2 regions of the Streptomyces sp. NPDC002520 genome follow, and region 1 is predicted to be linked to the other one. Evidence: riboswitches for the same ligand, from Rfam matches in the RefSeq annotation. Region 1 holds a riboswitch; the other holds the start of a gene.

Region 1 (3,400 bases):
GTACGGAAAGTGCTGATGAGCAGGCGAAATGTGGGCAGGGTCACGTGATCGTCACGCGACCGGGCCTCAGCCTGCTGGCGCCCTGGGGCCAGTGTCTACTTCTGGCGCTTGTAGAAGGGCAGCGCCACGACCTCGTACGGCTCGTGGTTGCCGCGGATGTCCACGCCGACGCCCTCCGTGCCCGGCGCCGCGTGCGCCGCGTCGACGTAGGCGATGGCGATCGGCTTGCCCAGGGTGGGGGAGGGGGCGCCGGAGGTGACCTCGCCGATCACCTGGCCCCCGGCGACGACGGCGTACCCGGCGCGCGGGACGCGGCGGCCCTCGGCGATCAGGCCGACCAGGACGCGCGGCGGGTTCTGCTCGGCGCGTGCGGCGGCCTCGGTGAGCGCCTCGCGGCCCACGAAGTCGCCCTCCTTCTCGAACTTCACCACCCGGCCGAGCCCGGCGTCGAACGGCGTGAGCGAGGTGGTCAGCTCATGCCCGTACAGCGGCATGCCCGCCTCCAGGCGCAGGGTGTCCCGGCAGGACAGGCCGCACGGCACCAGGCCGACGCCCTCGCCGGCCTTGGTCAGCGCCTGCCACAGCTCCACGGCGTGCTCCGGCTTCACGAACAGCTCGAAGCCGTCCTCGCCGGTGTAGCCGGTGCGGGCGATCAGCGCGGGAACGCCGGCGACGGTGCCGGGCAGGCCCGCGTAGTACTTCAGGCCGTCCAGGTCGGCGTCCGTGAGGGACTTCAGGATGCCGGAGGACTCGGGGCCCTGGACGGCGAGCAGCGCGTAGGCGTCGCGGTCGTCGCGGACCTCCGCGTCGAAGCCCGCGGCGCGCTCGGTCAGCGCGTCGAGCACCACCTGGGCGTTGGAGGCGTTCGCCACGACCATGTACTCGGTCTCGGCCAGCCGGTAGACGATCAGGTCGTCCAGGATGCCGCCGTCGGCCTGGCAGATCATGGTGTAGCGGGCGCGGCCGACACCGACGGAGGCGATGTTGCCGACGAGCGCGAAGTTCAGCAGGGCGGCCGCCTGCGGGCCTGTCACCGTGATCTCGCCCATGTGCGAGAGGTCGAAGAGGCCCGCCTTCGTGCGTACCGCGACGTGCTCGTCACGCTCGGAGCCGTAGCGCAGCGGCATGTCCCAGCCGGCGAAGTCGGTCATGGTCGCACCGAGCGAGCGATGGACGGCGTCCAGCGCGGTGTGACGGAGTTCGGTACTGCTCATCGGTCGGTCGTCTCCCAAGGCAGAGGGGCGAGGAGGTTCCTCCCCATCTGTCATCGGAACCTGAGAGGTTCGCCATGACCACCGACTTGGAAAAGTCGCAGGTCAGGACTTGCACCTTGGGTGGAGCCACTGTCGCAGCGGCCCGCTTTTCAGATGTGCCTCGCCCGCGCGGTAACGGTGCCTGAGAGATTCAAGGGAGGGACTTGCTCCTTCGGCGCCCCAGCGAAGGCTGCTGGGAACTCTCCCGCGCGGATTCAAACGGCCGGTATGCAGTTGGCGGGCACATCATTGCACGCCACACCCCGAGCCGTCAGGGCCGCATCTGTAACCGAGCTGTGGCACTACGCGCACCGAACCACTGGACACCGCGCATTACCTTCTCTTTACATTTGACGGGCAGGGGGCATGCCCCGAGCCCAGCAGGGGAGGACGAACACGGTGAACAGGACCACGGCCTACGCCACCAGCACCGGCATCGCGGTGTCCAAGCAGCCCTCCGCCCCCGCCGTCGAGCGCGGCTCCGGCCGCCCGGCCCCCGTCGTCCGCGACCTGCGCGAGCGCGCCGGCCACAGCCCGCACGCCCTGCACTTCGGCCCGCAGGACCTGGTGGTGATCACCGGCCTGCCCGGCAGCGGGAAGTCCACCCTGATGCGGCGCGCGGTCCCCGGCCACCGGATCGACTCCCAGGACACCCGCGAGCGCTGGGACGCCCGGACCCCCCGTTTCCTCCCGTACGCGCTCTACCGCCCCCTGGTCCGCCTCTCCCACTACGCCGGGCTGCGCCGCTCCCTCGCCACCGGCGAGGGAGTCGTCGTGCACGACTGCGGCACCCAGGCCTGGGTGCGCGCCTGGCTGGCCCGCGAGGCCCGCCGCCGCGGCGGCACCCTGCACCTGCTCCTCCTCGACGTCACCGCCTCCGCCGCCCGGGAGGGCCAGCGCGAGCGCGGCCGGGGCGTGTCCCGCTACGCCTTCCGCCGCCATCGCGGTGCGACCGACCGGCTGCTGCGCGCGGTGCGACGAGGCGAGCTGCCGGCCGGCTGCGGCTCGGCGGTGCTGCTGGACCGGCCGGCGGCGGACGTCCTGCGGCGGATCGTGTTCACAGGGTGAGGCCGGTCACCGGCACCGGATAGCCTTTGGCACCACAGCACGGTTCCCAGCAGGCGGTAGGCACATGGACTTCCCGGCGGACGTTCCCGCGGACTTCCCGGCACAGGCGCACCCCCACCCGCACGGCGGTTGGCCCGGCAACGAACTGGAGGAGGTGCTCTCCGCCTCCTTGGGCGTCCCCTCCGCGGGCGGCCGGATCGTCGAGGTCCTGGGCCGCAGCTTCCTCTGGATCCCGCTGCCCAGCGGAGGCGGCCCGCACAGCGGCCCGCTGGACCTGCCCACCCTGGACATCGAAGGCCAGGTGTACGTCCCGGTCTTCAGTTCCGAGGAGCAGCTGCACCAGGCCACCGGCTCCCACATGTCGTACACCATCGCCCCCGCCGTGGAGTTCGCCCGTGGCCTGCCCCCGCAGGTGGGCCTGGCGGTCAACCCGGGCGGCGTGGTCGGCGTACCCCTGCCGCCCGAGGCGGTGGCGGACCTCTGCCGCGCCGGCCGCACCCCCCTGGACGGCCCCGCCTCCGGCGGCCGCGTCCGGCTCTTCGAGCCCGACTGGCAGGACGACCCGGTCGACTTCCTCTCCGCCGCCTCCGCCGAGTTCGCCGCGACCGGCGTCGTCCGCACCGCCCGCCGCTGCCTCGCCGCCATCGAGACGGCCGACCCCGTGATGTTCGTCGGCGTCGAACTCTCCCAGTACGAGGGCGACATCCGCGCCCTCCCCCTGGAAGCCCTGGGCCGCGCCCTCGGCAACGTCCCCGCCCCCTGGCCGGTCAACCTGGTCCTCATGGACATCGCCGACGACCCGGTGGCCGGCTGGCTCCGCACGAACGTGCGCCCCTTCTACGAGAACGGCCACTGAAGGCACCCTCAGGGGCGCGGGGAACCGAGCGGGAACCCCCACGCACCCGCACCCGCCGACGTACACAAGGCCCCCACCCCCTAGGCGCATAAGCTGTCCCCAAACGCGGGGCAGTCCAAAAAGGAAGGGCAAGTCAGGTGAGCGCGAGCCCAAGCGGCAGCGTCGAGCACATGCTGCGCCAGGCCACCCCCGGCCGCTACGACGCCTACGAAGCACTGCTGCG
Region 2 (3,400 bases), on a different contig from region 1:
CTGGCGCGCGACGACCGGCCCGTGGTGGCCGAGCGGGAGGCCAAGTCGGTGTCGGTCGAGGACACCTACGACGTGGACATCCACGACCGGCTGCGGGTCGGGATGGAGGTGCAGCGGCTCGCCGACCGGTGCGTGGGGCGGCTGCGCGGGGCGGGCCTGTCCGGGCGCACCATCGTGCTGAAGGTGCGGAGGTACGACTTCTCGACACTGACCCGCTCCGAGACGCTCAGAGGCCCCACGGACGACCCGGCGGTGATCCGGGAGGCGGCCGCACGGCTGCTGGAGTCCGTGGACACCACGGGCGGGGTGCGGTTGCTCGGCGTGGGCGTCTCCGGGCTCGCCGACTACACGCAGGAGGACCTGTTCGCGCAGACGGCGGGCGCTCTGCGGCCCACCGAGCCGGAGGAGGCGGCTCCGGAGCCGGTGGAGGAGCCGCCGGAGCCCGCCGAGCGGCACTACAGTGCCGGACACGACGTCCGGCACGCCGAGTACGGGCACGGCTGGGTGCAGGGCAGCGGGCTGGGCCGGGTCACCGTGCGGTTCGAGACGCCGGACTCGGAGCCGGGGCGTGTACGGACGTTTCGGGTCGACGATCCTGACTTGGCGGGGGCGGATCCGCTGCCACTGGTGGGGGGTGGGGTGGAGACGGATGTTTAGGGGGGTGAAGGTCGGCAGCCGGGTGCGGGTGCGGGTGCGTGGGGGCCTGGCGTGCGGTTCCCCGCGCCTTGGGGGGCTGCGGCCAACGGAGTCGGCAAGGTTCCGGAGGCCTTTGTCAGCTCTGCTCCGTTCCGGTTCTCAGCTCTCCTCCGTTCCGGCCAGTTTGCCGAAGTCGTGGTCCGGGGGTGAGGGAGGGGCGCCCACGTCCAGGCCGTAGTGGTGGTAGAGCTGGAGTTCCTGCTCGGGGGAGAGGTGGCGGCCCACGCCGAAGTCGGGGGCGTCCTTGATGAGCGCGCGGTCGAAGGGGACTCTGAGGGTGCCCTCGATCAGCTCGCTGGGCTCCAGCGGGACGAAGGCGTCCCGGGAGAACAGACCGGTGCGTATGGCGGCCCACTCCGGCACACCTGTGGCGTCGTCGAGGTACACCTCGTCGATGGTGCCTATCTTGGTGCCATTGCGGTCGAACGCCTTGCGGCCGATCAGGTTGCGCGGATCGATGTCGGTCTGCACGGTCCCTCTCCCTCCACTTGGTCGCAACTCATCCGTAAGCACTACAAAAGAGCAGATTCAGGGAGGCGGCCACTCGAGGCCGCGAGCATTGACCTCGCTGGTAGTCTGACAACGGCTGCTGACCCCGTGCGGGAGAGTCCTCCGAGCAGTCGGAGGCGCCGAAGGAGCAACTCCTCCCCGGAATCTCTCAGGCCCCCGTACCGCACGGACGAGGTCACTCTGGAAAGCAGGGCGGGCGCCGACGGCTCCCGCTCTCACCGACGGTGAAAGCCGGGCCTTCAGTGTGCCCGGTGAAGCTCTCAGGTTTGAGATGACAGAGGGGGAGGCCGTCCGGGCACCCGCGCCGTGGTGCCCCTCGCAGGTCGCACAGACCAGGAGGCCTCCGCACATGACCGCCCATCGCATTCCGCTCTCCGAGCTCGAAGCGGGCACCCCCTTCGAGCAGCGCCACATCGGGCCCGACCCGGAGGCGCGGGCCAAGATGCTCGCGCACGTCGGCTACGGCTCGCTCGACGAGCTGACCGCCGCCGCGGTCCCGGATGTGATCAAGAACGCCGAGGCCCTGGACCTTCCGGGCGCCCGCACCGAGGCCGAGGTGCTCGCCGAGCTGCGCTCGCTCGCCGACCGCAACCAGGTGCTCGGCTCGATGATCGGGCTCGGCTACTACGGGACCTTCACGCCGCCCGTCATCCTGCGCAACGTCATGGAGAACCCCGCCTGGTACACGGCCTACACGCCGTACCAGCCGGAGATCTCCCAGGGCCGGCTGGAGGCCCTGCTGAACTTCCAGACGACGGTCGCCGACCTCACCGGCCTGCCGACCTCCGGTGCCTCCCTGCTCGACGAGGGCACGGCCGCCGCCGAGGCGATGGCGCTGTCCCGGCGCATGGGCAAGAACAAGAAGGGCCTGTTCCTGGTCGACGCGGACACGCTGCCGCAGACCGTCGCCGTCATAGAGACGCGTGCCGAGCCGACCGGTGTCGAGGTCGTCGTCGCCGACCTCAGCGAGGGCATCCCGGCCGACATCGCCGCCCGTGAGATCAACGGCGTGCTCCTGCAGTACCCGGGCGCCTCCGGTGCCGTGCGCGACCTCAAGCCGGTCATCGCCCAGGCGCACGAGCTCGGCGCCCTGGTCACGGTCGCCGCCGACCTGCTGGCGCTGACCCTGCTGACCTCGCCGGGCGAGCTGGGCGCGGACATCGCGGTCGGCACGACCCAGCGCTTCGGCGTGCCGATGGGCTTCGGCGGTCCGCACGCGGGCTACATGGCGGTGCACGAGAAGTTCGCCCGCAGCCTGCCCGGCCGCCTCGTGGGCGTCTCCGTCGACGCCGACGGCCACAAGGCCTACCGTCTCGCGCTGCAGACCCGTGAGCAGCACATCCGCCGTGAGAAGGCCACCAGCAACATCTGCACCGCGCAGGTGCTGCTCGCCGTCATGGCCGGCATGTACGCCGTCTACCACGGCCCGGAGGGCCTGCGGACCATCGCGTGGCGCACCCACCGCTACGCCACCCTCCTCGCCGAGGGTCTGAAGGCGGGCGGCGTCGAGATCGTCCACGGCGCCTACTTCGACACCCTCACCGCGCGCGTGCCCGGCCAGGCCGCCGAGGTCGTCGCCGCCGCCCTGGAGAACGGGGTGAACCTGCACCTCGTCGACGCCGACCACGTCTCTCTGGCCTGCGACGAGACCACCAACCGCGCCCAGCTGGCCGCCGTGTTCGCCGCCTTCGGTGTCGAGGGCGACGTCGAGGCGCTCGACGCGGGCGCCGCGGAGGCGCTGCCCGAGGCGCTCCTGCGCACCGACGACTACATGACCCACCCGGTCTTCCAGGAGCACCGCTCCGAGACCGCGATGCTGCGCTACCTGCGCAAGCTGGCCGATCGCGACTACGCGCTCGACCGCGGCATGATCCCGCTGGGCTCCTGCACCATGAAGCTCAACGCGACCACCGAGATGGAGCCGGTCACCTGGCCCGAGTTCGGCCAGCTGCACCCGTTCGTGCCCGCCGAGCAGGCCGAGGGCTACCTGACCCTCATCCGCGAGCTGGAGGAACGTCTCGCCGAGGTCACCGGGTACGACAAGGTCTCGCTGCAGCCGAACGCCGGTTCCCAGGGCGAGTTCGCCGGCCTGCTGGCCGTACGCGGCTACCACCGGGCCAACGGTGACGAGCAGCGCACCGTGTGCCTGATCCCGTCCTCCGCGCACGGCACCAACGCGGCCAGCGCCGTGATG

The links. A riboswitch is a leader RNA that binds a small molecule or an ion and turns the genes downstream of it on or off. The one in region 1 is predicted to bind glycine.
Region 2: it holds a riboswitch for glycine, as region 1 does, so the genes downstream of both, gcvP (aminomethyl-transferring glycine dehydrogenase) here and gcvT (glycine cleavage system aminomethyltransferase GcvT) in region 1, are expected to answer to the same signal.

Annotation. Positions count from the first base shown of each region.
Region 1 covers NZ_JBSFXG010000042.1:8,883-12,282, forward strand. The annotation lists gene gcvT (glycine cleavage system aminomethyltransferase GcvT) at 96-1,214, opposite strand; glycine riboswitch at 1,252-1,373, opposite strand; glycine riboswitch at 1,374-1,471, opposite strand; gene ACWD5D_RS37555 (AAA family ATPase) at 1,620-2,321, shown strand; gene ACWD5D_RS37560 (enhanced serine sensitivity protein SseB) at 2,386-3,177, shown strand; gene ACWD5D_RS37565 (enhanced serine sensitivity protein SseB C-terminal domain-containing protein) at 3,348-3,400, shown strand, end outside.
Region 2 covers NZ_JBSFXG010000065.1:20,047-23,446, reverse strand. The annotation lists partial or broken gene ACWD5D_RS43250 (DNA polymerase IV) at 1-874, shown strand, start outside; gene ACWD5D_RS43245 (PRC-barrel domain-containing protein) at 796-1,167, opposite strand; glycine riboswitch at 1,287-1,380, shown strand; gene gcvP (aminomethyl-transferring glycine dehydrogenase) at 1,556-3,400, shown strand, end outside.